2 regions of the Caulobacter sp. GW821-FHT10A06 genome follow, and region 2 is predicted to be linked to the other one. Evidence: riboswitches for the same ligand, from Rfam matches in the RefSeq annotation. Region 2 holds a riboswitch; the other holds the start of a gene.
The links. Region 2 has a riboswitch for glycine ahead of AC07NF_RS05865 (TonB-dependent receptor domain-containing protein). Riboswitches for the same ligand answer to the same signal wherever they lie in the genome.
Positions count from the first base shown of each region.

Region 1: linked by a shared signal. The riboswitch ahead of gcvT (glycine cleavage system aminomethyltransferase GcvT) and the one ahead of AC07NF_RS05865 (TonB-dependent receptor domain-containing protein) in region 2 are both predicted to bind glycine.

Region 1 covers NZ_JBWKNY010000003.1:175,358-191,367, forward strand. The annotation lists gene AC07NF_RS08620 (arginine--tRNA ligase) at 1-1,076, shown strand, start outside; gene AC07NF_RS08625 (zinc-dependent metalloprotease) at 1,158-3,650, shown strand; glycine riboswitch at 3,692-3,782, shown strand; gene gcvT (glycine cleavage system aminomethyltransferase GcvT) at 3,948-5,060, shown strand; gene gcvH (glycine cleavage system protein GcvH) at 4,954-5,442, shown strand; gene gcvPA (aminomethyl-transferring glycine dehydrogenase subunit GcvPA) at 5,466-6,812, shown strand; gene gcvPB (aminomethyl-transferring glycine dehydrogenase subunit GcvPB) at 6,809-8,383, shown strand; gene AC07NF_RS08650 (hypothetical protein) at 8,518-8,940, shown strand; gene AC07NF_RS08655 (hypothetical protein) at 8,937-9,380, shown strand; gene AC07NF_RS08660 (transglutaminase-like domain-containing protein) at 9,460-10,236, shown strand; gene AC07NF_RS08665 (2OG-Fe(II) oxygenase family protein) at 10,224-11,294, opposite strand; gene AC07NF_RS08670 (TonB family protein) at 11,388-11,786, opposite strand; partial or broken gene AC07NF_RS08675 (IS1595 family transposase) at 12,492-13,397, opposite strand; gene AC07NF_RS08680 (F0F1 ATP synthase subunit B) at 13,544-14,053, opposite strand; gene AC07NF_RS08685 (F0F1 ATP synthase subunit B family protein) at 14,064-14,597, opposite strand; gene AC07NF_RS08690 (F0F1 ATP synthase subunit C) at 14,728-14,952, opposite strand; gene AC07NF_RS08695 (F0F1 ATP synthase subunit A) at 15,000-15,761, opposite strand; gene AC07NF_RS08700 (AtpZ/AtpI family protein) at 15,767-16,010, opposite strand, start outside.
Region 2 covers NZ_JBWKNY010000002.1:400,624-416,633, reverse strand. The annotation lists gene AC07NF_RS05885 (efflux RND transporter permease subunit) at 1-2,350, shown strand, start outside; gene AC07NF_RS05880 (TetR/AcrR family transcriptional regulator) at 2,448-3,068, shown strand; gene AC07NF_RS05875 (amidohydrolase family protein) at 3,099-4,064, opposite strand; gene AC07NF_RS05870 (S9 family peptidase) at 4,136-6,076, opposite strand; gene AC07NF_RS05865 (TonB-dependent receptor domain-containing protein) at 6,163-8,868, opposite strand; glycine riboswitch at 8,995-9,086, opposite strand; glycine riboswitch at 9,090-9,180, opposite strand; gene AC07NF_RS05860 (ABC transporter substrate-binding protein) at 9,448-10,470, opposite strand; gene AC07NF_RS05855 (response regulator transcription factor) at 10,567-11,229, shown strand; gene AC07NF_RS05850 (sensor histidine kinase) at 11,226-12,593, shown strand; gene AC07NF_RS05845 (TonB-dependent receptor plug domain-containing protein) at 12,911-15,058, shown strand; gene AC07NF_RS05840 (S1/P1 nuclease) at 15,061-16,010, shown strand, end outside.

The DNA.
Region 1 (16,010 bases), on a different contig from region 2:
AACTGCAGAACGGCCGCTTCGGCTACCGCCTGCTGTGGCGCCACTTCGTCAATGTCAGCCGCGTGGCCCTGGAGCGCGAGTTCCACGCCCTGGGCGTCGATTTCGACCTGTGGAAGGGCGAGAGCGACGTCAACGACCTGATCGAGCCGATGGTCAACCAGCTGGAGCACAAGGGCCTGCTGGTCGAGGACCAGGGCGCCCGCATCGTCCGCGTGGCCCGCGAGGGCGACAAGCAGGACGTGCCGCCGCTGCTGGTCGTCTCGTCGGAAGGCTCGGCCATGTACGGCACGACCGATCTGGCCACGATCCTGGATCGTCGCAAGTCGTTCGACCCGCACCTGATCCTCTACTGCGTGGACCAGCGCCAGGCCCTGCACTTCGAGACCGTGTTCCGCGCCGCCTATCTGGCCGACTACGCCACCGAGGGCTCGCTGGAGCATATCGGCTTCGGCACCATGAACGGCACGGACGGCAAGCCCTTCAAGACCCGCGCCGGCGGCGTCCTGAAGCTGCATGACCTGATCGAGATGGCCCGCGAAAAGGCCCGTGAGCGCCTGCGCGAAGCCGGCCTGGGCGCCGAGCTGTCGGAAGCCCAGTTCGAAGACACCGCCCACAAGGTTGGCGTGGCGGCCCTGAAGTTCGCCGACCTGCAGAACTTCCGCGGCACCTCGTACGTCTTCGACCTCGACCGCTTCACCAGCTTCGAGGGCAAGACCGGCCCGTACCTGCTGTACCAGTCGGTGCGCATCAAGAGCGTGCTGCGCAAGGCCGCCGAAGCCGGCGCGACCGCCGGCCGGATCGTGATCCACGAACCGGCCGAGCGCGACCTGGCCATGCTGCTGGACGCCTTCGAGGGCGCCCTGCAGGAAGCCTACGACAAGAAGGCCCCCAACTTCGTGGCCGAGCACGCCTACAAGCTGGCCCAGACCTTCTCGAAGTTCTACGCCGCCTGCCCGATCATGAGCGCCGACACCGAAGAGCTGCGGGCCTCGCGCCTGTCGCTGGCCGAGACGACGCTACGGCAGCTAGAGCTGACGCTCGACCTGCTGGGTATCGAAGCGCCCGAGCGGATGTAGCTCTCTCCGCGCCCTCCGGCGGTTGCAATCGCCGCGAGGGCGCAGGACAGTCCCGGCGCTTTTATGCGTTCGGGAGGGGTTATGAAGTCGTCCGTGGTCGCCATGTTGATGGCGAGCGTCTGCGTGAGTGCGATCGCCGCGCCGGCCTTGGCCGCCGACAAATCCAAGCCCACCGACAAGTTCTCCGAAGCCACCGCTGGGCTCGAGCGCAAGGACGGGTTGGTCCCGGTCTTCGTCGACAAGAAGGACGGCAAGGTCTTGCTGCTGCTGCCCAAGCCGGGCGCGGACGGGATCGCGGGGCGGTATCTCTACCAGACCTATCTGCGCGCGGGCCTGGGTTCGAACCCGACCGGCCTGGATCGCTCGGCGCCGGGCGACACCCAGATCATCGCCTTCCGCAAGGTGGGCGGGAAGGTCATCGCTCAGTTCGAGAACTGGGGGTTCCTGGCTCCCCGCGGCTCGGTCGACGAGCAGGCGGCGGTGAAGGACTCGTTCCCGGTCTCCAGCGTCTGGTCCAACGCCATCGAGGCCGAGGGGGCGGACGGTCGCCTGCTGGTCGATGTCACCAGCTTCCTGGTCCGTGACGCTCAAGGCGTGGCCAAGACCCTGAAGCGCAGCAAGCAGGGCGACTTCCGGCTGAACGACGGCCTGTCCTATGCCGACACCGGCGAGGTCAACGTCTTCCCGCTGAACGTCGAGCTGGAGGCGGTCGAGACCTTCGTCGGCGACGACCCGGGATCGGAGGTGCGCGGCATCGTCCCGGATCCGCGCAACGTCACCCTGGTGCTGCACCACTCGTTCGTGGCCCTGCCCGAGCCGGGCTACGTCCCGCGCCAGAACGACCCGCGTGTCGGCGTCATCGACCACACCGTGGCGGACTATTCCGCGCCGCTGAACGAGCCGGTGGTCTATCGCCTGGCGCACCGCTTCCGCCTGGAGAAGACCGATCCCGCCGCCGCCCGTTCGCCGGTCAAGAAGCCGATCGTCTTCTATGTCGACCGCGCCGCGCCCGAGCCGGTGCGCTCGGCCCTGGTCGAGGGCGGCCGCTGGTGGAACCAGGCGTTCGAGGCGGCCGGCTTCATCGACGCCTTCAAGGTCGAGGTGCTGCCCGATGGGGTCAGCCCGCTGGACGCCCGTTACAACGTCGTCAACTGGGTCCACCGCCAGACGCGCGGCTGGTCGTACGGCCACGCGGTGGTCGATCCGCGCACGGGCGAGATCATCAAGGGCGACGTCCTGCTGGGCTCGGACCGCATCCGCCAGGATCGGCTGATCTTCGAGGGCCTGCTGGGCGCCGACAAGACCGGCACGGGCGGGCCGAATGATCCGATCGAGATCTCGCTGGCCCGCATCCGCCAGCTGTCGCCGCACGAGATCGGCCACTCGATCGGCCTGCAGCACAATTTCGCGGCCAGCACCTATGCCGGCCGCGCCTCGGTCATGGACTATCCAGGGCCGAAGGTCGCCATCAAGGACGGCCAGCTGGACTTCTCCGACGCCTATGGGCGCGGGATCGGGGCCTGGGACAGGTTCGTCATCGACTGGCTGTACGGCGTCGCGCCGGCGGGCGTCGACGAGAAGGCCTGGCTGAAGGCGAAGGCCGACAAGAGCCAGGCCGAGGGCTTGCGCTATGTCTCCGACGAGGACGCGCGCGCTGCGGACACGCCGCATCCGTTAGGCGCGGTGTGGGACAACGGCGCCGATCCTGTCGCCGAGCTCGACCAGATCATGGCTGTGCGCAAGATCGCCCTGGACCGCTTCGGCCTGGGCAACCTGCCCAAGGGCGCGTCGGTGGCGGACCTGCGCCGCATCGTCGTGCCGATCTACATCTTCCACCGCTACCAGGTCGACGCGACGGCCAAGCTGGTCGGCGGGGTCGACTTCACCTATGGCGCGCAGGGCGACGGCCACGAGGCCAGCAAGCCGGTCCCGGCCGCCCGCCAGGCTGCGGCCATCGACGCCCTGCTCAAGACGGTGACGCCGGTCGCGCTGGACCTCTCCGACAAGACCCTGGACGTCCTGACCTCGGGCCAGTCGCAGGGGACTGACCACGCCTACGAGATCGAGACCTTCCAACAGGGGCCGGTGTTCGACCTGCCCGCCACAGCCGAGGTCGCGGCCGACATGGTCTGGAGCGATCTCTTCGCGCCGGCGCGCCTGAACCGCCTAGTCGAGGCCAAGCGTCGTGACGCCGCCCAGCCGGGCGTGGAAGGCCTGCTGGACAAGGCCCTGGCCTTCGCCGCCTTCGACGGCAAGGCGACCGGTCGTCAGGTGGAGCTGGCCCGCCGCGTTCGCCAGCGGATGGTGGTCAGCCTGGCCGATGCGCTCAACGACAAGAGCTTGTCGCCGACGGCCGCCGCCGTGATCCGCGCGCGGCTGGCCGACTGGGGCAAGGGGCTGACGGCAGCCGCGACCGGCGGCACGGCCGACCGCGCCCAGGCTCGCGCCCTGGCCGGGATCGTCGCCGACGAGAGCGGCGGCCGCCTGGCCGCCCTGGTCGAGGACGGCAAGGCCAAGGTCGTCACGCCGCCCGGTCCGCCGATCGGCGAGGATGACTGGTTCGGGGATCTCTAGGCCGCGCTTGACTCAGGGGCAGCCCTCCCGCATTGACCCCGACGACCCTCGCGGGAGACATCGGGATTCGCTCCCGAGGCCGAAGGCGCAACCGCCCCGGAAACGCTCAGGCAAAAGGACCGCGCGGGTTTAGAAACGCTGGAAAGCAGCCTCCGGAAAGGGGGCTCGCCGAAGGAGCAAGGCCGACCCCAAACAGTAGAGGGGGAAGGCCGGAATCTCTCAGGCACAAGGGACAGCGGGGGCGCGACCAACCGGCGGACGCCGGTCGTCTCGCCGACCCCGCTAGGAGCCTGCCCAGTGTCCGATCAAGACCTCAAGAAGACCCCCTTGTTCGACGCCCACGTGGCGCTGGGCGCGCGCATGGTGCCGTTCGCCGGCTATTCCATGCCGGTGCAGTACAAGGACGGGGTGCTGAAGGAGCACCTCTGGACCCGCGAGCACGCCGGCCTGTTCGACGTCTCGCACATGGGCCAGGCCCGGCTGCGTGGTGATAACCCGGCCAAGAGCTTCGAGAAGGTGGTCTCGGCCGACTATCAGGGCCTGAAGGCCGGCAAGCAGCGCTATGGCGTGCTGCTGAATGCCGAGGGCGGCATCATCGACGACCTGATGACCGCGCGTCCGGACGACGATGGCCTGTTCGTGGTGGTCAACGGCGCCTGCAAGGACAACGACTACAAGATCATCGCCGACGCCCTGGCCGGCGAGGCCACGGTGACGCGCATGGAAGATCGCGCGCTTCTGGCGCTGCAAGGTCCCGAGGCCGCCGCCGTCCTGGCCGCTCATGTGCCGCAAGCCGCCGGCATGGTGTTCATGGACACCGTCGCCCTGACCGCCTTTGGCGTCGACGCGATCATCTCGCGCTCGGGCTATACCGGCGAGGACGGCTACGAGATTTCGGTCCCGGCCGACGCCGCCGAGCGCATCTGGAATACCCTACTGGCCGACGAACGCGTCAAGCCGATCGGCCTGGGCGCCCGCGACAGCCTGCGCCTGGAGGCCGGCCTGCCGCTGTACGGCCACGACCTGGACGAGACCGTCTCGCCGATCGAGGGCGGGCTGAACTTCGCCGTCGGCAAGTCGCGCCGCGAGGCCGGCGACTATCTGGGCGCGGCCCGGATCGGCAAGGAGCTGGCCGGTGAGCTGTCGCGCGTCCGCGTCAATCTGAAGGTGCTGGAAGGCGCCCCGGCCCGTGAAGGCGCCGAGATCGCCGACGAAGCAGGCAATGTCATCGGCAAGGTGACCAGCGGCGGCTTCGCCCCCAGCCTGGGCTTCCCCATCGCCATCGGTTTCGCCCCGCCGGCCTATGCGGCCGTGGGCACGAAGCTCAAGGTCATCGTTCGTGGCAAGCAGGCGGCCGCCGAGGTCGTGGCTACCCCGTTCGTCGCCAACCGTTACGTCCGCAAACTCTAATCAAGGGCCGACAGAGATGCGTTTCACCAAAGATCATGAATGGGTCGTCGTCCAGGACGGTATCGCCACCGTGGGCGTCACCGCCTACGCCGCCGAGCAACTGGGCGACGTGGTGTTCGTGGAAGTGCCGGAAGCCGGCAAGACCGTGAAGCAGGGCGAGAACCTGGCTGTCGTCGAAAGCGTCAAGGCCGCCTCGGACGTCTACGCCCCGGTGTCGGGTGAAGTCGTCGAAGGCAATGCCGAGCTGGGCGACGCGCCGGAAACCGTCAACGCCCTGCCGGAAAGCGGCGGCTGGTTCGCCAAGATCAAGCTGTCGAACCCGGCCGAGGTCGACGCCCTGATGGACCGCGACGCGTACGAAGCGTTCCTCGCCACCCTCTAATTCCGTTCTCGCGAAAGCAGACCATGCGTTACCTCCCCCTGACCCCCGAAGACCGCGTCGAGATGCTCGGCGCGATCGGCGTGAAGTCGATCGACGACCTGTTCGTCGACGTGCCGGCCTCGGCCCGCCGCGACGGAACCGTCGACCTGCCGCTGCATGCCGGCGAAATCGAAGTCGAGCGCGAGATGGCGAGCCTGGCCCGTCGCAACCGTTCGGCGGGGGAGGGACCGTTCTTCTGCGGGGCCGGCGCCTATCGCCACCACGTGCCGGCCACGGTCGACCACATCATCCAGCGGTCGGAGTTCCTGACCAGCTACACGCCCTACCAGCCGGAAATCGCCCAGGGTACGCTGCAGGTCCTGTTCGAGTTCCAGACCCAGGTCGCGGCCCTGACCGGCATGGAGGTGGCCAACGCCTCGCTCTATGACGGCTCGACCGGCGCGGCCGAGGCCGTGATGATGGCCCAGCGCGTCACCCGCCGGAACAAGGCGGTGATGTCGGGCGGCGTCCACCCGCACTATATCGAGACCATCGAGACCCTGGCCCACGCGGCCGGTGTTTCGACCCAGGCCATGCCGGCGGCCGTCGACGCCGAGGACGCGGTGATCGCCGCCATCGACGCCGACACCGCCTGCGTCGTCGTCCAGACCCCGAACGTGTTCGGTACCGTCACCGACGTCACCAAGATCGCCGAGGCCGCCCACGCCGCCGGCGCGCTGCTGATCGTGGTCACCACCGAAGCCGTCTCGTACGGCCTGCTGAAGTCGCCCGGCGAGATGGGCGCGGATATCGCCGTGGCCGAGGGCCAGTCGATCGGCAACGGCCTGAACTTCGGCGGTCCTTATGTCGGCCTCTTCGCCTGCAAGGAAAAGTTCGTCCGCCAGATGCCGGGTCGCCTGTGCGGCGAGACCGTCGACGCCGATGGCAAGCGCGGTTTCGTGCTGACCCTGTCGACCCGCGAGCAGCACATCCGCCGCGACAAGGCGACGTCGAACATCTGCACCAACAGCGGCCTGTGCGCCCTGGCGTTTAGCATCCACATGAGCCTGCTGGGTGAGACCGGCCTGCGCCAGCTGGCCGCCCTGAACCACCAGAAAGCGGTCGCCCTGCGCGACGCCCTGAAGGCGGTGCCGGGCGTCGAGGTCCTGACCCCGCGCTTCTTCAACGAGTTCGCCATCCGTCTGCCGAAGAACGCCGCCGATGTGGTCGAGACCCTGGCCGGCCATGGCGTCATCGCCGGCGTGCCGTTCTCGCGCCTCGACGCGGGCGCGGGCCTGGACGACGTGCTGCTGGTCGCGGCTACCGAGACCACGCTGGACATCGACATCACTTTCTTCGCCAAGATCCTGACCAAGGCGGTGGGCCAATGAGCATGAACAACGTCGGCCGCCCCACGCGCCCCGAAACCGCCAACGATGCCGGCGGTCACGAGACCCTGACGGGCAATCGCGGCCTGCTGCAGAACGAAGCCCTGATCTTCGAACTGGACGGCTGGAACAAGACCGGTGTCGACCTGCCGCAAGCCGCCGCCCCGTCGAGCGACCTGGCCGGCCTGCTGCGCGACGCGCCGATCGGCCTGCCGGGTCTGTCCGAGCCCGAAGCTGTCCGCCACTACGTCCGCCTGAGCCAGAAGAACCACGCCATCGACCTGGCGCTGTATCCGCTGGGCTCGTGCACGATGAAGCACAATCCGCGCCTGAACGAGAAGATGGCGCGCCTGCCGGGCTTCTCGGACATCCACCCGCTGCAGCCGCAGTCGACCGTGCAGGGCGCCCTGCAGCTGATGGACCGCCTGGCCCACTGGCTGAAGACCCTGACCGGCATGCCCGCCGTCGCGCTCAGCCCCAAGGCCGGCGCCCACGGCGAGCTGTGCGGCCTGCTGGCCATCCGCGCCGCCCACGAGGCGGCCGGCAACGGCCATCGCAAGACCGTCCTGGCCCCGACCAGCGCCCACGGCACCAACCCGGCCACGGCGGCCTTCGTCGGCTACACCGTCGTCGAGATCGCCCAGACCGATGACGGCCGCGTCGACCTGGCCGACCTGGAGTCCAAGCTGGGCGACCATGTGGCCGCCATCATGGTCACCAACCCCAACACCTGCGGCCTGTTCGAGCGCGACGTCGTCGAGATCGCCCGCCTGACCCACGCGGCGGGCGCGTACTTCTACTGCGACGGCGCCAACTTCAACGCCATCGTCGGCCGGGTGCGTCCGGGCGACCTGGGCGTCGACGCCATGCACATCAACCTGCACAAGACCTTCTCGACGCCCCACGGCGGCGGCGGTCCGGGCGCGGGTCCGGTGGTGCTGAGCGAGGCCCTGGCGGCTTTCGCCCCGACCCCCTGGCTGACCCACGGCGATGACGGCTTCTCAATGGTCGAGCACGCGGGCGAGGAGGGGGCCAAGACCGCCTTTGGCCGCATGAGCGCCTTCCATGGCCAGATGGGCATGTACGTCCGCGCCTACGCCTACATGCTGAGCCACGGGGCCGACGGCCTGCGTCAGGTGGCCGAGGACGCTGTCCTCAACGCCAACTACATCAAGGCCCAGCTGAAGGGCGTGATGAGCCCGGCCTTCCCCGAAGGTCCGTGCATGCACGAGGCCCTGTTCGACGACAGCTGGCTGGAAGGCACCGGCGTGACCACGCTCGACTTCGCCAAGGCGATGATCGACGAGGGCTTCCACCCGATGACCATGTACTTCCCGCTGGTCGTCCACGGCGCGATGCTGATCGAGCCGACGGAAACCGAGAGCAAGCAGGAGCTGGATCGCTTCATCGAAGCGCTTCGTCTGCTGGCCGGCGCGGCCAAGGCGGGCGAGGTCGAGCGCTTCAAGGGCGCCCCATTCCACGCGCCGCTCCGGCGCCTGGACGAGACCCAAGCGGCCCGCAAGCCCCGGTTGAGGTGGAAACCTGTGGCAGAAGCGCCACTGGCGGCTGAATAGCAAACACCATACCCCTGTTGCGACCAGAGGGCGCCTTTACGGCGCCCTCATCGGTCCACATATCGGGGGTGCGCGTCGGGGCGCTCTGGCTTTTCCAGGGAGCAAGCGGAGCGCAAGCCCGTTTAGTCCTCCCAATGACTGCTATCGCCCTCGCCATGCCGCGCGCCCGCCGCACCGCCGATGATCTCGCCCGTGAGCTCATCGCGCGATTCCTGCGCGTGATCCTGGTGACGCTGGGCGTGCTGCTGGTCATCGGCGGCATCGTCATCGCGCCGCTGCCGGGCCCCATGGGCCTGCCGCTGACCGTGGTCGGCCTGATGCTGGTGCTGCGCAACTCGTTCAAGGCGCGCAAGCAGTTCGTCCGCTTCCAGCACGCCCATCCCAAGTTGATCTTCCCGCTGCGTCGCCTTCTGCGTCGCGAGCCCGAGGTCGTGCTGGTGGCCTGGCAACAGGCCCTGCGCGTCGAGCGCCTGATCGTGCCGCGCAAGTGGCGCATGGCCGCCCGCTGGCGCAAGTCGTTCAAGCGTCGCGCCGCCGCGAAGCAAGCCGGACGGTGACAGCCACCGCCTCCACGATCGACATCAAGCACAGGGTCCGGCGCCGCGCGCGGTTGGCCTTGCTGCTGCGCGAGTCCGCGGCCCGCGCTTTCCGCTGGATCGCCATCGGCTTCGGCACGCTGGTGATCATCGCCGGGGCGGTGCTGACACCGCTGCCGGGGCATGTGGGCCTGCCGCTGCTGGTCATCGGCCTGATGATCGTGCTGCGCTACTCGTTCCAGGCGCGGAAGACCTTCATCCGCTGGCAGAAGCGCCACCCCAAGCTGGTCTTCCCGATCCGCCGCCTGATGCGCCGCGAGCCCGAGGTGCTGCTGGTCGTCTGGCAGCAGATGCTCCGCACCGAGAAACTGGTCCTGCGCCGGGCCCGCTGGCGGCTGCTGAAGAAGACCCGCAAGCGCGTGAAGAAGTACGTGGCGCGGAAGATGGCCAAGCCGGCCTGACCGCCAAGATCGTCCTGAACCCATCAGGTCCATGGGAATTGTAGCAGGCGCGCCGCCGCCATCGCCCCCAGGACACCTCATGCGTTTCGACGTCGAAGCCTCGCTGACCTACGACTTCGCCACCCCGTGCGAGGTGCTGCTGCTGATCGAGGCGGCGCATGGGCCAGACCAGATGGTCCATTCCGAGGCCCTGACCTTCTGGCCCAATGTCGACGCCGTGCGGGTCGACGATCCCGTCACCCACGAACGGCGTACGGTGTTCACGGCGTCGGGCCGGGTGAACGCGCTCTACCGGGCCCAGGTCGAGGTGATGCACCGCGACCATGACCTGGCCGACGCCCCGGCCATGGCGATCCGCGACCTGCCCAGCGAGGTGCTGCCCTTCCTGCGCGCCAGCCGCTATGCGCCGTCCGACCGGCTGGAGCGGTTCTGCGAGCGCGAGTTCGGCGACCTGAAGGGCGGGCGCAAGGTCATGGCCATCCTGGATTGGATCGCCAAGCACGTGGACTATTGCTTCGGGGTCAGCGACGCGGCCACGACGGCCGTCGACACCCTGGTCGACCGCGCCGGCGTCTGCCGCGACTTCACCCATCTGGCGATCAGCCTGTGCCGCGCCGCCGACATCCCGGCCCGCGCGGTCAGCGCCTATGCCTGGCGGCTGGAGCCGCCGGACCTGCACGCCATCGCCGAGGTCTATCTGGGCGGACGCTGGCGGCTGATCGACGCCACGGGCCTGGCGCCGATCGAGGGCATGGTCCGCGTCGCCACCGGGCGCGACGCCGCCGACATCGCCTTCATGACCATCTTCGGCCAGGCCACGCTGATCGAGCAGAGCTTCTCGATTCAGGCTGTGTAGCGGTAGCCGTCGACGCCGACATGCTCGGCATTGCGTTCCCGCACCTGGGCGCCCGCCTCGTCGTACAGGAACGGCAGGAAGGCGTAGCGCTTGCCCCGGGTCACCGGCAGCGCCTCGTGCAGCAGCGAGCATGAGAACACGACCGCGCCGCCCGTCGGGGCGCGATAGGTGCGGGGACCAAACTCCGGAAAGCGCAGGTCGCCGCCCTCGTAGTCCTCGGCGTTCAGGTTGATCGTCACGGCGAAGCGGCGATGGGCGGTGCCCTTGGTGGTGTTGTCCCGGTGCGCCCGGAAGAAGCCATGGTCGGCCGCGTCGTAGCAGGCGACCAGGTCGCGCTCCATGCGCGTGGCGGCGAACTGGAAGGCCTTGGCGATCTGCGGGGCCAGGCGGCGCTGGATCCGGGCCCGGACAGCGTCGCGCAGCTCGCCCGGCGGCAGGATCAGGTCGCGGCGGATCTTGTGGTTGGGATCGCGGATCTCGACGGTCCGGCCCTCCACCTCGCGCATGAAGCCCGACGCCTCGCCGCCATCGGCCTCATAGGCCGCGATCAGGATCTGGCACAGCTCGGGCTCGAACAGGCGTGGGACGACTAGCACGGGCGCGTGGAGCTCGACGCCGGCATGGGTCGCCACCGGAGGCAGCCCGGGCAGGCTGCGGGCCAGGCGTTCGGTCTGGTCGGCGGGCAGGGTCGCGAGAATCCGGAAGTTCGGGTCGACCAGGATCCAGCCCGACCAGCGCGGGTCGTCGGCCGTTCCAAGGGCGGTGAAGGCCGCGCCGGCCTCGTCCAGCAGCCAGCGGGCGCCGGGCAGGCGGTCCTCGCGGCGGTTCCAGCGCTCGGTGTCACGCAACAGGCCGAAGAAGGCCAGGCTTTCGCCGTCGAAGCGCTCGGCCTGTTCGTTCAGCACCTGCTCCACCAGATCGGCGAAGGCCTCGTCGCCGTCGCCGACCAGGGCCAGCAGCAGATAGCGCCCGGCCGCGACATCGAACGCATAGCGGGGATTGCCGTGGCTGACGGCGAAGAACGACGGCGCGGGATCGCCGGGCAGCAGCTTGGTCATCGTCCTTCCGTTCTACACTTCAGGTTACGGATGCTGCCAAAAAAAGAGGGGCAAAAGAAAAGGCGTAATGCCCGTTGGCGTACCCAAGCGGCCTTAGGGGGCCTTGGCTAGATTGTCAGCCAGTTTCTGGAGCCAGGTCTTCGGGACGTCGAAGTTCACAGGAATGGTGACTTGGCCTCCGTCTGACGGTTGCCCATCAACGAGCATGGGGGTCATGCGGAAGATCCTGGACATAGCCACCGAGGCACCCCCAAAGCCGTATCCTGATGGCGTCTCGGAAACGACACCACAGTCGTAGACGGTCCCCTTAGCGGAGACCTTGCAATCGATGACGGCTTGCCCTGTGACGCGAGCCTTGGCTGCATCATGCGGGTAGTACCGCATAACGTCCTTGTCCGTTGGCTGCTTGAGCCAAGTCGGCTTCACGATCTCTTGGGCATGGGTCGAGGACGCAGCGACGCAGATCGTCGCTGCCAGCAGGCAGGCACGCATGAACAACCCCTGTGTTCGCCCGACCGCAAGCCGGGACGGTTGGTCACGCGCGAACACAGGGAAGCGCGTCCTGCGTATTCCCTGAGACAGGTATTTTATTGAGCAGGCCGCCCGACAAAATGCCGGAGACCTGTGTTCACGCGCGATTGCGCGTCGCGACTCAGTGACCAAACCTCGTGCGCGACAGCGGCGACTATGCGTCTATGGCGCGTGCTTGTCACCTGAGGAGGTTTCTATGGATAGTGAGCCTGGGGCTGATGGATACGGACTCGCGGCGTTTGCGCTGTCGCACGCAATTCTCACTCACCTGATCACATCAGGGACGTGGAGCCCACAGCAGGGTTTAAACGCCGCTGAGACTGCCCTGGAGATGGTAGATGCCCTGCCACTGCTTGGTGTCGATAGGGTAGCTGCCAACGACGCAGTGGGAGCATTGCAGGGGCTAATCGGCCCGCTTCGGTTGTTTGCTCAAGGCGCGCTCTAGCATCCTGCGGCTGAATTCAGCCGTTTGCTTCTCAATGATGGCAGCTCTTGAACCAGGCTCAGGGTCTACGCGGCTGGCACCGACGGTGGCCTCGAACCTGGCGCGCGATTCTTCCACCGAGAGGGCTTCGTTCTCCACCTGCTCCTGTGCCGCGTCGAGGAACCGTCGGCTTTGGTCTGGGTCGTCGAATGTGTTCCGCGGCATGAGCCTTCGACCATCTGGCGATAGGTGAGCCGTCGGCCCACAACGCCCATCAAGAGAGCTTCGGATCGGCCAGCATCATCGATGCCCTTGGCCGTACGGTGATTATACCTGAAATCGAACTCGTTGCAGTACCGCTGAAGATGGATCTTCTGGCAGTGCTGATATATGCCGCGCATCCCGCGTTTAAAGATCGAATAGAACCCCTCCACCGTTTCGGTGTGGATGTAGGGATCATCCGCGTTGACGTACTCCTTGCGGCCATGGTGCACGACGCCATGAGCGGCAAACTTAGGACCCAGTGTCTTGTAGGCGTTCCCTTCGTCACTCATCAGGTGAGCATTCCGAGAAACGTGCTCGTCCAAAATGGCGCCGATGGTGGTGGGAGAGACGTCATTCACGACGGTGCTGATAACCGTTTTGGCCTCTCGGTCCAAAACACTCACCACCTTCATCTTGTGGTGGAAGGATCGTTTCACTGGGGCCCCAGGCTCGACGCCAAGGAAGGTCTCGTCCACCTCCACGGCTCCGCCGTTGACACCGAACATGGGAAGAGATGCGGCGCTCATGGCCTCTCTGATCCGATGGCTCATGAACCAGGCCGTCTTCAGCGTGACGCCCAGAACCCGAGACAGCTGATTTGAGCTGAACCCCTTCTTCGATGAGCTGATCAGCCAGATAGCCTGAAGCCAGTACCGCATCGGAACGTGGCTGCTCTCGAACACAGTGCCCACCTTCACGGTGAACGGCTTTCGGCACTGGTAGCACTTGTGGACACCGATCCTGGTGCTGGATCCCTTCAGCTTCCCAATGCGCTCAACGCCACCGCAGTGGGGACAAACCGGGCCCTCAGGCCACAGCTTGCTCTCCACGTACTCATAGGCGGCTTCCTCGTTGTGGAAGAAGGGCTGAGACAGGAAGGACATTGACGCTACCCCACCAAAAGCAACGCTTAGGTGGTACCCGGTTTGGGTTATTCAAGACGGGTGGGTACGCGAAGGGGTATTACGCCAAAGAAAAGGGCGCGGACCTTGCGATCCGCGCCCTCTGTCTTGTTCGCCTAAGCCCGCTGCTATTGCAGCTTGGAGCCCAGCTGGCTGATCGCGGCGTCGGCGAGCGGGTCGCTCTTGGCGCCGGCCAGACGGGCCGTCAGCACCGCTTCGGCGGCCTGGGCGGCGAGATCCACCGCGGCGGCCTTCACGTCGGCGGCGGCTTGCGCCTCGGCCTGAGCGATCTTGCGTTCGGCCATCTCGGCGCGGCGCTTGATCTGCTCCTCGAGCTTTTCCTTGGCTTCCTCGGCCAGACGCTTGGCGTCGGCCTTGGCGGCTTCCAGCATGCCCGTGGCCTGGCGCTCGGCTTCTTCGCGCTGGGCCTTCACGTCCGCGAGCAGGGCCTGGGCCTCTTCACGCAGTTGCTGGGCTTCGTCGAGCTCGGCCTTGATCTTGGCGGCATAGCCGTCCAGCGCGCCGAACAGCGCGCCCGGCAGGACCTTCAGCACGACCAGCAGGCCGAAGAAGATCACCAGAGCGACCAGAACCCAGAATTCCGGGTTCGAGAAGCTGAACAGGGATTCGTGTTCCATCGTCAGCTCCTTAAGCCAGAGCCGACTTGAGTTCAGCGGCCGTGGCCGCCTTGCCCGTCAGCTTCTCGACGATCGCGCCGGCCGTCTCTTCGGCGACCACGCGGACCTGGCTCATGGCCTGGTCGCGGGCGGCCTGGATCGAAGCTTCGGCCGCGGCCAGCTTCTCGGCCAGGGCGGCCTCTTCCTTGGCCTGACGCTCGGCGGCTTCGGCCGTGGCCTTGGCCTTGGCGTCCGCGGCGGTCTTCTGGGCCTTGGCGCGCGCCTCGGCCACTTCCGCGGCGGCGGCGCGAGCCTGGGCTTCGGCCTCGTCCTTCATGCGACGGGCGTCGGCGATGTCGCCGGCGATCTTGCCGCCGCGCTCGTCGATCGCGCCGCTGACGCGGGGCAGGAGCACCTTCGACAGCACGACATAGAGAACGGCGAAGATGAGCAGCAGCCAAACGATCTGGCCACCCCAGTGCTCGAACTGCAGCTGCGGAAGGCCGCCGCTTTCGTGCTTGGGGGTTTCAGTCGTCTCGACCGTGCCGTGATGTTCCGTCGCCATGGGCGAAGGCGCCTCTCAGCTAGAGCGTCCGCGAACAGGCCGGAAACCGGCCCGCATCAAGAGGACGCAAAAAAATAAGACAAGGAGCGCGGCGCTTCCGAACGAAGCGTCCGCGCTCCCCAGGATCCGATTACGAGAACAGGATCAGGAAGGCGATGACCAGGGCGAAGATGCCCAGGGCTTCCGTCAGAGCCATGCCCAGGAACAGCATCGGGCGCTCTTGAGCGGCGGCGGTCGGGTTACGCAGGGCGCCTTGGAAGTAGTTGCCGAACATCACGCCCAGGCCAACGCCCGCGCCGATCATGCCGAGCATGGCCAGGCCAGCGCCGATGTACTTAGCTGCAGCAGCGTCCATGATAGAGACTCCTTGGAAGGGTATTTGTTGGAAAGACTAAAGGTTGATCAGTGGCTGTCGAGGTGCACGACGTCGTTGATGTAGACGCATGCGAGCACCGCGAACACGAAGGCCTGCAGGAAGGCCACCATGAACTCGAGGGCCGTCAGGGCGACGACCGAGGTCAGGGCCAGGGCCGAACCGGCCCAGCCCAGGACGCCGAGACCGCCCAGGGCGATCACGAAACCGGCGAAGATCTTCAGCACGACGTGGCCGCCCAGCATGTTGCCGAACAGACGAAGGCCCAGGGTGATCGGGCGGATCAGGAACGACAGGATCTCGATCGGCACCAGCAGGATGTACAGCACCGGGGGAACGCCCGACGGCGCGAACAGCTTGAAGAACTTCAGGCCGTTCTTGGCGAAGCCGACGGCGACCACGGTCAGGATGACCATCAGGCCCAGCGTCAGGGTCACGGCCAGCTGCGACGTGGCGGTAAACACCAGGAACATGCCCTGGATGTTCATGAACAGCACGAAGGCAAACAGCGTGAAGACGAAGGGCATGAACTTCTTGCCTTCGTGGCCGATGATCGACTCCGCGAGCCCATCGACCAGTCCGTAGAGCATCTCGCCCACCGCCTGCAGGCGGCCCGGGATGACGGCCTTGCGCGCGGCCAGGCTGTAGAACGTGATGACCAGCAGCGCCGCCAGCATCATCGCGGCCACGGAGTTCGTGATCGACAGGTCGATCGCGCCGAGGCCGGGAACGGTCACGGTGGGCAGTTCCACGATCTTCGCGATCTGGAACTGGTGCATCGGATCGGCCATTGGCCCTAGTCTCTCTTCTGCTTGGGGACGGTAGACCCGTCTCCCGTGTGTCCGTCGGCATTCCCTTGTGGGGACGGCGCCGACGCCTGCGCGCTTAGTTTCATCGCCTTGCGGACGATGGAGAATATCGCGAGCCCCAGACCGATCAGCAGACCGCCGACCATGCCCCAGGGGCTCGTGTGGACGTAGTGATCGAGCAACCAGCCGAAGCCGAGACCCACCAATACGCCCCCGATCAAATCCGCCAAC
Region 2 (16,010 bases):
GGTCGGCGGCAAGACCCTGAAGCTGTCCGACCTGGCCGAGGTCAAGCGCGGCTACGAGGACCCCGCCACCTTCTTCATCCGCAACGGCGGCGAGCCGGCGCTGGAACTCGGGGTGGTGATGAAGGAGCGCTACAACGGCCTGCAACTGGGCAAGGACCTGGAGAAGGAAGCCAAGGCCATCACCAGCGAGCTGCCGCTGGGCCTGACCTTCGCCAAGGTCACCGACCAGGCGGTGAACATCACCGAGGCCTATGACGAGTTCATGCTGAAGTTCTTCGTGGCCCTGGCGGTCGTGATCGCTGTCAGCCTGCTGAGCCTGGGCTTCCGCGTCGGGGTCGTCGTGGCCCTGGCCGTGCCGCTGACCCTGGCGGCAGTGTTCGTGATCATGCTAGCCACCGGCCGCGACTTCGATCGCATCACCCTGGGCGCCCTGATCCTGTCGCTGGGCCTGCTGGTCGACGACGCCATCATCATCATCGAGACCATCGTGGTGAAGATGGAGGAAGGCCGCGACCGCATCTTCGCCTCGACCTACGCCTGGGGCCACACGGCCGCGCCGATGCTGGCGGGCACCCTGGTGACGATCATCGGCCTGATGCCGGTGGGCTTCGCCAAGTCCAGCGCCGGCGAATATGCCGGCAACATCTTCTGGGTCGTGGCCTTCGCCCTGATCACCTCGTGGTTCGTGGCGGTGATCTTCACCCCCTATCTGGGCGTGATGCTGCTGCCGAAGATCAAGCCGGTCGAGGGCGGCCACGCGGCCATCTACGACACCCCGCGCTATCGCCAGTTCCGCGGCCTGATCGGCTGGACGGTGACCAACCGGCTGAAGGTGGTGCTGGGCGTGGTGGCGGCGCTGGTCGTGTCCTTCCTGATGATGGGCATGGTCAAGCAGCAGTTCTTCCCGATCTCCGACCGCCCCGAAGTGCTGATCGAGGTGCAGACGCCCGAGGGCTCCAGCATCGAGACCACCAGCCAGGCGACGGCCAAGGTCGAGGCGTGGCTGAGCAAGCAGCCGGAGGCCAAGATCGTCACCAGCTATATCGGCCAGGGCGCGCCGCGCTTCTTCCTGGCCATGTCGCCCGAGCTGCCCGATCCGTCCTTCGCCAAGATCGTGGTGCTGACCCCCAACGAAAAGGCGCGCGACGCCCTCAAGAGCCGGGTTCGCCAGTTCGCTCAACAAGGCACGGTCGCGGGCGCGCGCATCCGCGCCACCCAGATCGTCTTTGGCCCGCCCTCGCCCTGGCCCGTGGCCTTCCGCGTCATGGGACCCGACCAGGCCAAGGTGCGCGAGATCGCCGAGCAGGTTCGGGGCGTCATGCAGGCCAACACGTCCCTGCGCCAGGTCAACACCGACTGGGGCGAGCGGGTCCCGAGCATCCACTTCGTGCTCGACCAGGACCGCCTGCGCGCCATGGGCCTGTCCAGCCACGACGCGTCCGAACAGCTGCAGTTCCTGCTGACCGGCGCGCCCGTGACCCAGGTCCGCGAGGACATCCGCACCGTCGAGGTCATCGCCCGCACCAGCGGCGCCGACCGCCTGGACCCGGCCAAGCTGGGCGCCTTCACCCTGCTGGGCTCGGAAGGCCAGCGCGTGCCGCTCGACCAGATCGGCAAGGCCGAGATCCGCATGGAGGATCCGATCCTGCGCCGCCGCGACCGCCTGCCGACGATCACCGTCCGCGCCGATGTCGGGGCCGAGTTCCAGCCGCCGGCCGCCTCGGCCGAGGTGATCAAGGCGCTGGCGCCGATCCAGGCCAAGCTGCCGGCCGGCTACCGGATCGAGGCTGGCGCCGACATCGAGGAAGCCGGCAAGGCCAATGCGGCCCTGGCGGCGGTCTTCCCGCTGATGTTCATCCTGATGATGATCGTGATCATCTTCCAGGTGCGGTCGCTGTCGGCGATGTGGATGGTGCTGTTGACCGCGCCCCTGGCCCTGGTCGGGGTGGTGCCGACGCTGCTGATCTTCCACCAGCCGTTCGGCTTCAACGCCATCCTCGGCCTGATCGGCCTGGCGGGGATCATCATGCGCAACGGCCTGATCCTGATCGGCCAGATCCACACTAACGAGAAGGACGGCCTGGACCCGTTCCACGCCGTGGTCGAGGCCACGGTCCAGCGGGCCCGGCCGGTCATCCTGACCGCCCTGGCGGCGGTGCTGGCCTTCGTGCCGCTGACCTTTTCGGTGTTCTGGTCGTCGCTGGCCTACACCCTGATCGGCGGCACGATCGGCGGAACGGTCCTGACCTTGGTGTTCCTGCCAGCGCTCTATGCGCTGTGGTTCAAGATCCACGCGGGCTCGCGCACCGATCCTTCGATGACTCCGGTCCTGGACGCGTCTCCCGCCTAGGGCCGTCGCTCCCGGCGTGGCTTGTCCCGCCGGGGCTCCGATCGCGGCGGCTGTCCCCTCCCCAGCCGCCGCGATCCTCTTCACGAGCGATGACCCGATGACTCAATCCCTGCCGTCAGGTCCTCCACGGCCAAACCGCCCGACCCGAGCGGCGGCGCGCTGGGACAGCACGCACGCCAGCCTGATCGAGGCGGCCATCGATCTCTTCCGTCGCTTCGGCGCGCATGCGACCTCGATCGGTGACATCGTCGCGGCGGCCAACCTCACCAAACCCACGCTCTATCGGCATTTTCCCAGCAAGGAGGCGCTGGTCATCGCGTGCCTCCGCGAGGAAGGACGCCAAGCAAGGCTCGCCTTGATCGAAGCCGTCGCGCCTACGCCTGGAGAACCCCGTCAGCGCATCCGCGCGATTGGCGCCCACTTCGTCGTCCAGTTCACCAAGGCGCCGAGCCGCGGGCTCTTCGCCCTCAATTTGGCGGTGGAGTATTCGCAGCCCGAAACGCCGGTGCATCAGGCGATCCACGCTGAGATCGAACGATGGCAGGACCAGCTTGCTCTGTTGCTCGCTCCGGAGGCGTCTGGCGAAATGCCTACTGTCACGCGAAAGCTCGCCTTGCTGATCTTCGGCGCGAGCGCCGCCTGCCAAGCCCTGGGCGCGCTGGCGTGCGAGCAACTTGTGGAAAGCCTCGAGGGCATCATCACGCAGCTTCCAGAGTAAGTGCTGCGGCCAGACCAAGCGCGACAGGGCCTAGGGCTGCGACTTTAGCAGTAAAACCCACTCAGCTGCCGACAACTCCGGGCCGCCGTAGGCATGCGCAAAATAGGTCTTGAGGTCTCCGGAGAACGGCCAGTCGGAGCCGGCCACGAACCGTTCGGGTCCAATCCGACGGATCAGGGCGGCCATCCTGGCGCGGTCGCTGGCCGTCGTCACCTCGGTGAAAACCTGGGCCAGATCGAAATGGACGTTGCGCACGCGCGCTGGATTCTTCTCGAACGCCTCGGCGAAGGCGCCCAGGGCGTCAAGCGTCACGGCGTCTATGCGTCCCCAGCCGGCGGCGTGGGCAATGACCACCGGCGCATCGCCGGCGGCCGGCAGCACCTCTTCCAGGAACACCCGCACATCGCGCGCGCCGTAGTCGGCCGCGCCGGTGCGCATGTGGATCATGATCGTCCAGCCGTTGGCCGAAGCAGCCTTGAACACCGCCGCCAGCTTGGCGACCAGGCCAGGGTCACGCAGGTCGACGCCGGAATTGGTCAGGTGCAGCTTCAGCCCCGTGACGGCGCGATCGCCCTTCCAGCGCGCGATCTCGCCCAAGGCGTCTGGCGCGACCGGATTGACGCTGACGAAGGCGGCGAAGCGATCGGGATATTGCCGGGCCAGGCCGACGGTGAAGTCGTTGGCCTCGCGCATGACCTCGGTCGCGTCCGGCCTGGGCTCGGCCAATGGGCTTTCGGCAAGGTAGGCCGTCGACATCAACCAGCCCCGCCGGATGCCCGCCGCGTCCATGGCCTTGAGCGCGTCCTTTTCCGTCAGCGGCGCGGTGAAGCGGGGATCGCAGGGGCTCTTGCGCTTCGGGCTGGCGCAATAGGCCGGCAGGATGTTCAGGATCGCCGGCGAATGGACATGCATATGATGGTCGACCGCCGGCCCTGCCCAGGCCGGACTAGCTAGCAGGGTGAGGGCCAACAGCGCCCCACATCGCAGAGACGTCACGTCCGATATCCTCCCCCGGCTCGCATGAGAATGGGCGCGGACTTGCTGGTCCGCGCCCTTGCCTGCCGGCTCTACTGACCCAGCAGCGTCTTTCGCCAGAACATGATGCTGGTCCAGAAGTAGTAGTCCTCGTTCTCCTTCTTGCGGAAAACGTGGCCGTCGTTCTTGGCCAGCACGTGCCAGGCCTCGCCGCCCTTGGCGCGGACAGCCTTGATCATCTGGTCGGCCTCGGTGGCCGGAACGCGCGGGTCGGTCCCGCCCGTGGCCACCAGTAGCGGGATGGTGATCTTGTCCACGCTGGTCAGCGGCGAGATCTTCATCAGTTGCTCGCGCTGCTTGGGATCGCGCTCGTCGCCATACTCCACCCGGCGCAGGTCGCGGCGGTAGGACTGGGTGTTCTGGAGGAAGGTGACGAAGTTGGAGATCGCGACGTAGCAGTTGGCCCCCTTGAGGCGGGCGCTGTAGTGCGTGGCCGAGGCGTAGCACATGTAGCCGCCGTACGAGACGCCGTTGACCGCGAAGCGGCTGGCATCCAGGGCCGGGTCCTTCTCGAGCGTATCGAGGAAGGCGCCGATGTCCTTGACCGAGTCCTCGCGCTTGAACGGCCCGTTGTCCAGGTTGACGAACCGCGCGCCGTAGCCGGTTGAGCCGCGCACGTTCGGGAAGAACAGCGCGATGCCCAGCTCGTTGAGCAGATAGTTGTTTCCGCCGAGGAAGTCGGGACGGGTCTGGCCTTCCGGACCGCCGTGGATGTCGACGATCAGCGGACGCTTGCCGGGGAACTTGGCCGGGTCGGGCTGGTAGAGGAAGCCCGACACCTTCTCGCCGTCGAAGCTGGCGACCTCCACCAACTTGGGCTCGACGTTCAGGTTCGGATCCAGGCCGCCGGTCTCGCTGTGCGTCCACTGCGTCACGGCCAGGGTCTTGGCGTCGATCGAAAACGCGTCGCCCGGCACCTTGGCGCTGGACATGGAAAGCCCGATTTGCCCCCAGGGCGAGATCTCGATGGCCGCGCCGATGGCGTAAGGGATCACGCCTGCCGGCAGGCCAGTGACCGGACGCACGGCGCCGGTGGCGATATCCAGCACCCGCACGCGCGATACGCCGGCCTCGTTGATCGCGTAGACCGCGAACGCGCCATCCGGTGAGATGGCGAAATCGCTGACGTCCCAGCGCGGCTCCTTGGAAACCGGCGTAAAGCCGCCCTTGGCGTCCAGCTTGCCCAGGCGCTGGAAGTCAGAACCCTTGTTCGAGGTCAGCCACACCGAGCCGTCATGACCGTATTTGGGATCGACGTAGGACGCCTTGGCCTTGGGATCGGTCAGGGGCTTCATCCCGCCGCTCGCCAGATCCAGTTCGTAGACCATGGCCTCGTTGACCGACATGCGGTTCAGGACCAGGGCCTTGGAGCCATCGGCGGAGAAGTCGGCGATGTTCCAGCCGCCGCCGGTGACCTGGGCGACCATGCGGTCTGTCTTGGGGTCCTTCGGGTCGACGACGTAGAGGTCCATGTCCGCGCCATTGCGGCGCGACGAGGCGTAGCCGACCTGCTTGCCATCCGGCGACCAGGCGCCGAACCAGTTGCGGCTCTTGCCGTCGGTGATCAGGCGCGGGCGGCCGGCTTCAAGGGCGTAGAGTTGGTAGAACTCGTCGCCGCCCTTGTCCTTCTGGATCACCAGGGTGTCGCCCTTGGGCGAGAGGGCCGCGGCCAGGATCGGCTCGTTCTCGAAGCTGATCTGGCGACGGTCGCCGTCGGGCTTGGCCACGATGTGGATCTGGTTCGAGCCGCCGAAGCGGGTCTTGATCAGCATCGAACGGTCAGCCGTGTTCCAGCCCAGGAAGTCAGCGTGACGGGACTGCAGATACGGCGCGGTCGCGGCCGCCAGCTCTTGTGGAATGGCCGGCGCGCCGTCGATGACGACGGCGGCAGGCGGCGCGACGGTCTGCGCCGCCAAGGGCGTCGCGGCGGCGCAGGCCAGCAGGGCCAGCGCCAGGGAGTGGCGAGAAATCATGTGAGGAACGCCTCGGAAGAAAGGGGGAGCGCCGCCGGCGGGAGGGGCTTGGGGGGAAGCAGCCGGCGGCGCGGTGTCGGGCGGGCTTAGAAACGCATCCGCGCGCCGACGGTCACATAGCGACCGATCACGTCGTAGTACGGCGAGTACAGCGAGCTGACCGGGGGTTTCTTGTCGAACAGGTTGGTGGCGTTGGCGTAGAGCTCGATCGCGTTGCCGCGGATCTCGGGCAGCTTCGCCGCAAGGCCCAGGTCGTAATAGGTGTAGGCCTTGATGTGGTTGTTCACCAGATCGACGGTGCTGTTGTAGTTGCCCGCCGAGATGTAGCGGGCGCGCAGGTTGGCGCTGAAGACGTCGCCGGCCCAGTCGATCGAGGCGTTCGCGCGGGTCTTGGGCGCGCCCAGACCGAACGAATAGCCCTGCGACTTGACGTACTCGATCTTGCTGACGCCGTCGTTGGTGGTCAGGCTGTTGATCCAGGTGCCCAGCAGGCGGGCGCGGATGCGGCCCGGAGCGCCCGGGATCAGGCGGTCGAACGCGGTCGAGTACGAGATCTCGGCGTCGAAGCCGTCGGTCTTGTAGTTGGCCAGGTTGACGTAGGTCGAGACGATCCGGGTGATCGTGCCGGCAGAGTCACGGGTGATGCGCGAGCACAGGTCCTGGTTGCCGTTGGCGCACCGGGTGACGATGTCCTGGGCCGCGATCGTGGTGATCACGTTGTCGATGTTGATGTTGAAGTAGTCGATCGACATGCTCAGGCCCGAGATCGACGGCGGCGAATAGACAAAGCCCGTGGTGAAGGTCTTGGCCGTTTCGGGGTTCAGGTTCGGGTTGCCGCCGCCGTTGGTCAGCACATAGACGCTGGAGTTGTTCGTCGGGTCGGTCAGGGTGTTGTAGCCAGTCGTCGACGACGTGAAGAGCTCGGTCAGGTTGGCCGAACGGATGTCACGCGACTTGGTGATGCGACCACGGAAGCCCGGGAAGAACTCGTTGGTGGCGCCCAGCTTCCACGACCAGATCGAACCGGTGGTGTCGTAGTCCGAGATGCGGGCGGCGGCGTTGATTTCCAGCTTGTTGAAGACCGGGACGTCACGCACCACCGGCACCAGCACTTCGGCGAAGGCCTCCTTGACGCTGAAGCTGCCGGCCATGGCCGAGAAGCTGAACGAGGTGAAGGCCTTGGCGGTGTCCAGAGCGCCGACCGTGCGATCGACCGACTCCTTGCGGGCTTCGGCGCCGACAGCGATCGAGACCGGACCGGCCGGCAGCGAGAAGGGCTCGCCGCGCAGGCTGAAACCGCCGACGTCCAACTTGCTGGTTTCGCGCATCGACGGCGTGCCGGTGACGTAGGCCAGCGCCGCCTGCGAGGGCGCGCCCTGGCCGAACAGGTTGATCGGCACGCAGTTGGTCGTCGGGTTGCTCAGGGCGATCCGGCAGACCGCCTGGCCGGTGGTCGGGCTGATCACCGAGTCGACGGCGTTGGCGTAGTTCTGGGTCAGGAAGAACCCAGGGGTGTCGATGTTGTTTTCCTGCTCGCCGTGGCTGTAGTAGGCGCTCCAGCGCCAGCCGCCGTCGAGCTCGCCGTCCAGGGCGATCGTGCCCTGGGTCGAGACACGCTCGAAGTCGATCGTCGGATAGGCCTCGGTGTTGAAGCGACCCATGGTGAAGGTGGTCTGGCCGGCGGCGGCCATCGCCGTCTTCACCGCCGTCGGCAGGAAGGCGTTGTCCGACTTGATCGTCAGGTTGCCGCGGTTGTGGTCGCCGAACCAGATGTAGTTGTTCCACATCCGCGAGCGACGCAGCTCGGCCGTCAGCTTGACCTTGTCGGTCAGGTCGTAGGTGGCGCTGGCCATGGTGGCGTAGCGCTTCTGCGGCGTGACCAGCGGCGACAGGTCGTCGTTCGATGGCCCTTCGCCACCGATCGAGTTCGTGCCCTGCACCGTACCGTAGTCGAAGGCGCGCAGGGTGCCGTCCGGATTGAAGGTCTGGCCGCGCAGCACGCCCGACATGATCAGGCCGCCCGGGGCCGCATTCGCGAAGCCGACGTCGGGCGCCAGGATGAAGCGGCCCGCGCCGTTCGAGATGGTGGCCCAGCGGCCGATGTTCGGGCGGCTGTTCTTCGGAATGACGCCGTCGTTGTCGAGATATTCGCCGCCGATGACAAAGTGGCCGCGACCATTGGCGAAGGTCGTGCCGGCCGCGCCTTCGACGCGGATCTGCTTGGCGTCGTCAAAGGACGACTCGCCGCCTTCGATGCCGAACTTGAAGCCGGTGAAGGTGCGGTCGATGGACAGGTTGACGACGCCGGCGACCGCGCCCGAACCCCAGGCGGCCGAGGCGCCGCCGGTCACGACGTCCACGCCCTTCAGCAGCACGCTGGGGATCATGTTGAGGTCGTTCTCGCCCGAGAAGCGACGGCCATCCAGCAGCACCAGGGTGCGGTTGATGCCGAGACCACGCAGGTCGACGGGAGCGTTGCCCGCGCCGGTGTTGGTGCCGGTGGTCTGCGGCGAGGTGGTGGCGCGGAACTGCGGCAGGTCGTTCAGGGCGGCGGCCACATTCGGACGGGCGCCGACGGCGAGGTCCTGGGCGGTGACGCGCACGGTCGGGGTCGGGGCCTGGAAGCCGGCGCGGTCGATGCGCGAGCCGGTGACGACGATCTCGGCGACGCTGGTGTCGTCGGCCTTGGCCGCGGCGTCTTGAGCGAAGGCGGCGCCGTGCAGGGCCAGGACGGCGGGAACCAGGCTGCAACCCAGCAGCAGGTTCCGGCGGGTTTGACGCGAAGAATTCAAAAGAGATCCCCTCTGTTTCAGCAGTCGACAGTCGCCCTCTCCCGCCACGGCCGTTGCTCGGCCGCGTTCGGTTGCGCGTCGCCGGAAGGTCAGCACCTCCAGGCGTCACAGGCGTTCCTCTGCCCCCGCTGTCCCGTGGCCTGAGAGATTCAGGCGCATGTGCGCCCTTGCTCCTTCGGCGAGGCCGCTCGCTTATGGAGCGGTCCTGCTTTCCAGCGTCCTCGTGTTCTGCGGTCCTTGGTGCCTGAGCGTTTCCGGGGCGGTTGCGCCTTCGGCGTCGGGCCAAAACCCGATCTCTTCCGCGAGAACCCGGCCAATACGAACGCTTCGTTTGATCCCGTCAAAAGCCGCTTGCGCGGCATAAACGCCCACCAGGTTTGCGAACGGAGAGATGGAAATTCCCAAGCTCAACCCGAGGCCACGCGGTTCGCTCGTCGGCTCTCGCCCAGGTTCGCGGCCGTGACAGGTCCGTGACAGTTTGGACCGTTTGGCATGGCCCCCGAAAAACAGCGACGCTTAGGCCACCCGCCTATGAATGCGCAAATTATAGGCGCCAAAAGCCTAATATTTGCACATATATCACCGACCGGCGGCGGCGTTGTGCCAACGGGCCAGCAATTCAGCTCGACGGCCTTGGTCGAAATTGGCCAGCAAGGCCGGCCCGACGCGGATCGGCCGTCCGCCGGGGCCGAGAGTCGCCGCGCCGCCGACCGGCCGGATCGGCGTCAGCCGCGCCTCGGCCAGGCGCTTCTGGCCGTCGTCGGACATCAGATAATCCAGGAAAACGCGCGCGGCCTTGGGATGCGGCGCCGAGCGGGTGATGAAGGCCACCCGCGAAATCGACAGGTGATAGTCGGTCGGCACCACATAGCCGACGTCAGGGTTGCGATGGCGCGCCCACCAGTCGGCGTAGAAGCCGTTCATATTGAACACCAGCAGCCCCGGCCCCGACAGCTCGTTCAGCAGCGCCGCGCCCGGCACGAACAGGCGCGGCTTCGACTTGGCCAGTTCCTCGTACAGCGCCCAGGCGTCCGGATAAGCCTGCAGGTCGCTGGACATGTACATGAATCCGACCCCGCTCTTTTCGGGATCGTACATGGCGATGCGGCCGCGCCAGCGCGCCGGGTCAGCGCGCAACGCCGCCAGCAGAGCCGCGTGGCTACGCGGGACCTCCGACGCCTTCAGCGCCTTCTTGTTGTAGGCGAAAACGATCGGCTCGGCCGTGACGCCATAGCCCTGGTCGCGCCAGACCGCCCAGGCCGGCAGACCCTTCGCCTCGGGACTGCGATAGGTCTGGGCGTAGCCGTCATTGATCAGCTTGACCTGGATGTCCATCGACGAGCTCCAGGCGACGTCGCCGACCGGCTTGTTGGCGTCGATCTCGGCGATCAGGCGCGTGCGCATTGGCGTGGCGGCCAGCTCGACGAACCGGACCTTGATCTTGGGGAAGCGCTGGTGGAAGCCTTCGCCGATCGCCTGGTGGACGTCGGTATTGGCGTAGACGACGACCTCGCCCTCGCGCTCGGCGGCGCGTACGTCCCAGCCGCTCGTCTCCTGCCCAGGATGCTTGGGCGCGCAGCCCGCCAGCGCCGAGGCGAGCATCAGCGCGGCGGCCAGCAGCCCGCGTCTCTTGACCGCTCGTGGCAATCGGCGTCGGATGGCGCTTTCTCCTTCCCGCGTTCGGTCCCTACATCCCCGATGAAGATACTCGTTGTCGAGGATGATCCGCCTCTACGCCGTTCGCTGACCGCGACGCTGGAGAGCGAGGGGCACCAGGCGATCTGCGCCGAGACCGGCGAAGCCGCCCTGGCCCTGGCCGCCGGCGGCGACTTCGAGGCCATTGTCCTGGACATCGGCCTGCCCGACATCGACGGCTTCGAGATCCTGGGCCAGCTGCGCCGCGAAGGCGTGCTGACGCCGATTGTCATGCTGACGGCCCGCGACGCCGTGCACGACCGCATCGCCGGCCTGGACATGGGCGCGGACGACTATGTGCTGAAGCCCTTCGACCCGTTCGAGCTGGTGGCCCGCGTGCGCGCCGTGGTCCGGCGCAAAAGCGGCTATGCGGCCCGCACCATCCATGTCGGGACCCTGGCCTGCGACTGGGAGGCCGGCGCGGCCTGGATCGGCGAGCGGCGGCTGGACCTGCGTCCGCGCGAGTGGGCGGCGCTGAAGGTGTTGGCTTCGCGCCCCGGCCGCGTGGTCGAGCGCGGACGCCTGGCCGCCGAGGTCTTTCCCGACGAGCAGGATCCCTCGCCCAACGCCCTGGACATCCATGTCGGCCGCCTGCGGCGCAAGCTGGCGCCGGACGGTCCGCGCCTCAGCACCCTGCGCGGCGTGGGCTACCGGCTCGACCCGTGAGCCGCGCCCATCCCAGCCTGGTCGGCCGCCTGCTGCTGGCCCAGGTCGCGCCCCTGGCCCTGCTGGGCGCGGCGCTCGCCCTGGCCGGCGCCCTGGCCGCCCACGCCGTCGTCGAGAAGTCGTCGGACCGCCTGCTGGCCGGCTCGGCGGCCTCGATCGTCGCCCAGATCGGCGTGCGCGAGGGCCAGGCCCAGGTGGCTCTGCCGCCGTGGGCGCTGGGCTTGCTGGACAGCCCCGAGCGCGACGCGGTGTTCTACGCCGTGCGCCAGGGCCCGCGCCTGGTCACGGGCTATGGCGACCTGCCCCGCCTGCCCGCGCCCGCACCGAACGAGACCAACTTCAACTACGCCAGGATGCGCGGCTATGAGGTGCGCATCGCCCAGTCGACGGTGCTGGTGCCGGGCGTGCGCGAGCCCGTCGTCGTGGCCGTGGCTCAGAGCCTGGATTCGCGCAAGGCCAGCGAGCGCGAGCTGCTGTCCAGCCTGATCGGCCTGCCGGTGCTGCTGGTGGTGGTCGCCGGCGTCCTGGTCATTCCCGCCGTCGGCTGGGGCCTGGCGCCCTTGCGCCGCCTCACGGCCGACCTGACGACTCGCGCCCAAGCCTCGCGCCCCGACCTGGCGCCGGTTGACGCCACAGGCGCGCCGGCCGAGCTGTCGCCGGTGGTCGGGGCCTTCAACCACCTGATGGGCAGCCTGGAGCGTTTCACCCGAGCGCTGGAGCGGTTCTCGGCCGACGCCTCGCACCAGCTGCGCACGCCACTGTCGGTGATCGTCGCCAACCTGGCCCTGCTAGAGCGCACCGCCGCCACGCCGCGCGACAAGGCCCTATTGGGCGACTCTCGCCAGGCGGCGGCCAACCTGCGCCAGGTGCTGTCACAGTTCCTGGCCCTGGCCCGTTCGGAAGCCACGGCGGCCGAGGGCGAGGCCGACCTCGCCGCCCTGCTGATCACGATCCAACTGGAGGCCGTGCGGGCCTTTCCCGATGTCGAGGTTCTGGCGCGCCTGCCCCCAGGCCTTCCCCTCGCCCGCGGCAATCCGGTGCTAGTCGGCGAGGTGCTGCGGAACCTGATCTTCAACGCCTGCGCCTATGGCGGCGGAAAGACCCGCATCGTCGCCTTCGCCAAGGCCGACACCCTGAACGTCGTCATCTGGGACCACGGCCCGGGCGTCAGCGAAGCGGATCTGGAACGCCTTTTCGCCCCCTTCAGTCGCGGTAGCGCCAGCAGTGTCGCCCAGGGTGCGGGGCTGGGCCTGGCCATCGTCCGCGCCATCACTGAGCGCCTGGAGATCGGCGTCTCGCTTCGCCGTCGGACATCGAAGCCAGGCTTGGTCGCCGAGATCACCTTCACCGTGCTGGGTCTTTGACGAAGCGACACAAGAAGGCGCTTTGCCCTTTCACGAACCGTCATCTTCGCCTTGCGTGATGAGCCGCGGCCAGACCGGCAAGCCGTTGCGTGGCAAGCAATCGCCGTTGCAATCATTGCGATCGACGATCGAAGATCCTCGATCGATAAGCCCCCCGCCGACAGCAAAATGGGGGTTTTCGAGCTATGCGACGACAGTGGCTTATGGGCGCAACGGCGCTCCTGGCGGCAGGACCCGCCTGGGCGCAATCGACTTCGACGGAGACGAACGGCCAGGTTTCGGAACTGGTGGTGATCGGCAGTCGCGGGGCGCCGAGGTTGGCGACCGACACCGCCGTGCCGGTCGACGTGTTGAGCGCGGAGTCCCTGGCCGCCCGCGGCCAGAACGACCTGACCAAGACGCTGGAATTCATGTCGCCGTCGTTCAACTATCCGCGCACCTCGTCGGGGCCGTCCTCGACCGGCGCGCGCTCGTTCACCCTGCGCGGCCTCATTCCCGACCAGACCCTGGTGCTGGTCAACGGCCAGCGCCGGCACGCGTCTTCGATCATCACCTTCAACAACGGCGCCTTCCGCGGCTCGGTGCCCGTTGACCTGAACATGATCCCGCTGACGGCGATCAAGCGGGTCGAGATCCTGCGCGACGGCGCCGCCGCCCAGTACGGTTCGGACGCCATCGCCGGCGTCATCAATCTGGTGCTGCGCGACGAGCCCGGCGGTACGCATGGTTCTGTTCAATACGGCCAGACCCAGAACGGCGAGGGCAAGACCTTCATCGCCACGGCGCGCCAGGGCTTCGCGCTGGGCGATGGCGGCTTCGTCACCCTGTCGACCGAGGTCCGTGACCGGGGCGACACCAACGCCGCCGAGATCGATCCGCGCTTCGGCCGTGTCACGTCGACCCTGGGCGATCCCCAGAGCACCGACGTCCAGGCCGTCGCCAACGCCGAGCTGCCGCTGAAGGGCGGCATGGCGGCGTTGGGCTATCTGACCTTGGGCCGACGCGAGTCGGAGATGAGCCCCCTCTTCCGGGCGCCGACCGTGTTCCCGGCCTTCTATCCCAATGGCTTCCTGCCGATCGTCAATCTCGACCTCAAGGACCTGGGCGCCAATGTCGGCATGCGCGGGACCTTGGCCGGCTGGGGTTGGGAGCTGACCGACACCTACGGCTATTCCAACGGCGACTACGACGTTTCCAACACAGTCAACACCTCGCTGGGGACCGCCAGCCCGAAGGCGTTCTACGGCGGCGGCGCGCGCTACCGCCAGAACCTGGTCAACCTGACGGTCCGCCGGGCGCTGGATGTCATGGCGGGGGCCAATCTGGCGGCCGGTGTCGAGCATCGGTTCGAGGCCTACGAACTGGTCCCGGGCGAGCCTGGTTCCTACACGCTCTCGGGCGCCCAGGGCTTCCCGGGCTTCCACCCGCCTTCCCCGGTCGATGTGGACCGCACGGGCCGTAGCGCCTTCATCGACGCCGAGCTGAGCCCGATCGAGGGCCTGAACTTGGGCGCGGCCGCCCGCTTCGAGGACTACAGCGACTTCGGCGACGCGACGACCGGCAAGCTGACCGCCTTCTGGCGACCGGCACCGCTGATCGCCCTGCGCGCGGCCGTCAGCACCGGCATCCGGGCGCCGTCATTGCAGCAGCAATACTTCTCGACGGTGACCAGCCAGCTCAACAACGGCGTGCTGCAGAACGTCGGCAACTTCGCGGTCACCGACCCGGTCTCGGTGGCCCTGGGGTCCAGTCCACTGCGTCCGGAGAAGTCGAAGAACTATTCGGCCGGCATCGTCCTGACGCCGGGCCACGGCCTGACCTTCAGCCTCGACGCGTTCCGCATCGACATCGACGACCGCATCGCGATGACCGAGAACCTGCAGGGTCCGCAGGTGGCGGCGATCCTGGCCGCGCATGGCGTGACCAACGCGGCGGTGGCGCGGTTCTTCACCAACGCCTCCGACACCCGCACCCAGGGCTGGGAAGCCACCCTGCGCTGGGACACGCGCCTGACGCAGGACGCCCGTCTGGCCCTGACGGTGGGCTATGGCGCGTTCGACACCGATCCGCTGCGGATCCGGACCAACCCTGTGCTGCCCTCGATCCCTCTGCTGGGCCCGGCCTCGATCGACGCCGTGGCCGACGCCCAGCCGCACCTGAAGGCCCTGGTCAATGCCGAGCTTTCCTGGCGCGCCTGGCGGTTCAGCGCCGACGTCACCGACTTCGGCTCGACGTCGATCCCGTTCGGGACCGGCTCGATGCGGATGCCGGGCAAGACCTCGGTGGACCTCTCGGCCGCCTGGAGCGTGACCCAGGCCCTGACCGTGACGGCCGGGGTGATCAACGCCGGCGACACCTATCCTAACCGCGTTCCCGGCGAGGCCACCGGTCGCCCCTACAGCGAGTTCGATCCGATGGGCTTCAACGGTCGTGAATTTTTCCTGCGTCTGTCGGCGGAGTTCTGACCATGACCCTGCTGCGCAAAGCCGCCTGCTCGCTCGTCGCCCTCGCGCTTGCCGCCGGTCCCGCCGGCGCCTGGACGCGGCCAGGGCACATGGTCACCGCCGCCATCGCCTATGACGAGATCGAGAAGCGCCGCCCCGACTTGATCGACACCATCGGCGCGATCCTGGACGCCCATCCTGACCGGGGCGCCTTCCAGGTGGCGGTCGACCGCACGACCGGCCGTGAACGCGTGCGGCGGATGTTCCTGGAGTGCGCCCGCTGGCCAGACGATGCGCGGCAGACGGCCTATGACCACCCCACTTGGCACATCACCCTGTGGCCGGCGGTCGAGCCCGACGCCCCAGCGGCGACCAAGGCCAAGGTGGCGGCGCGGGCCGGGCGTCCGACCGGCGAGGCGCTGGAGGGCCTGACCCTGAACTACCGCACCCTGGGCGATCCCTCGGCCACGCCGGCGGAGAAGGCGTCGGCGCTGTGCTGGCTGATGCACGTGACCGGCGACATCCACCAGCCGTTCCACACGACCGAGTTGTTCTCGGCCGCCTATCCCGCTGGCGACGCCGGCGCGGGCCGGCAGTTCGTGATCGACCCGCTGCCGCCCCACGAGCCGATCGCCCTGCACTGGTTGTGGGACGACGCGATCAGCCGTTCGGGCCTGTCCGCCGACGCCGATACGCGGGCTCGGGAGATCGAGACCCTGCATCCGCGCGCGGCGCTGGAGGAACTTAAGGCCCCGATCGTCCCGGCAAACTCCGGGCCGGACTTCAAAGCCTGGGCCCATGACGAGAGCCACGCCCTGGCCCTGTCGTTCGCCCTGCCAGCGCGCTCGCCCACCAGCCCGACGGCGGCCGGCGCCCAGCCGACCTCGGACGCCTACTGGACCAAGGTGCGCGGCGTGGCCGAGCGACGGGTGGCGATCGCGGGTTATCGGATGGCCGACCTGGTCATCGCCGC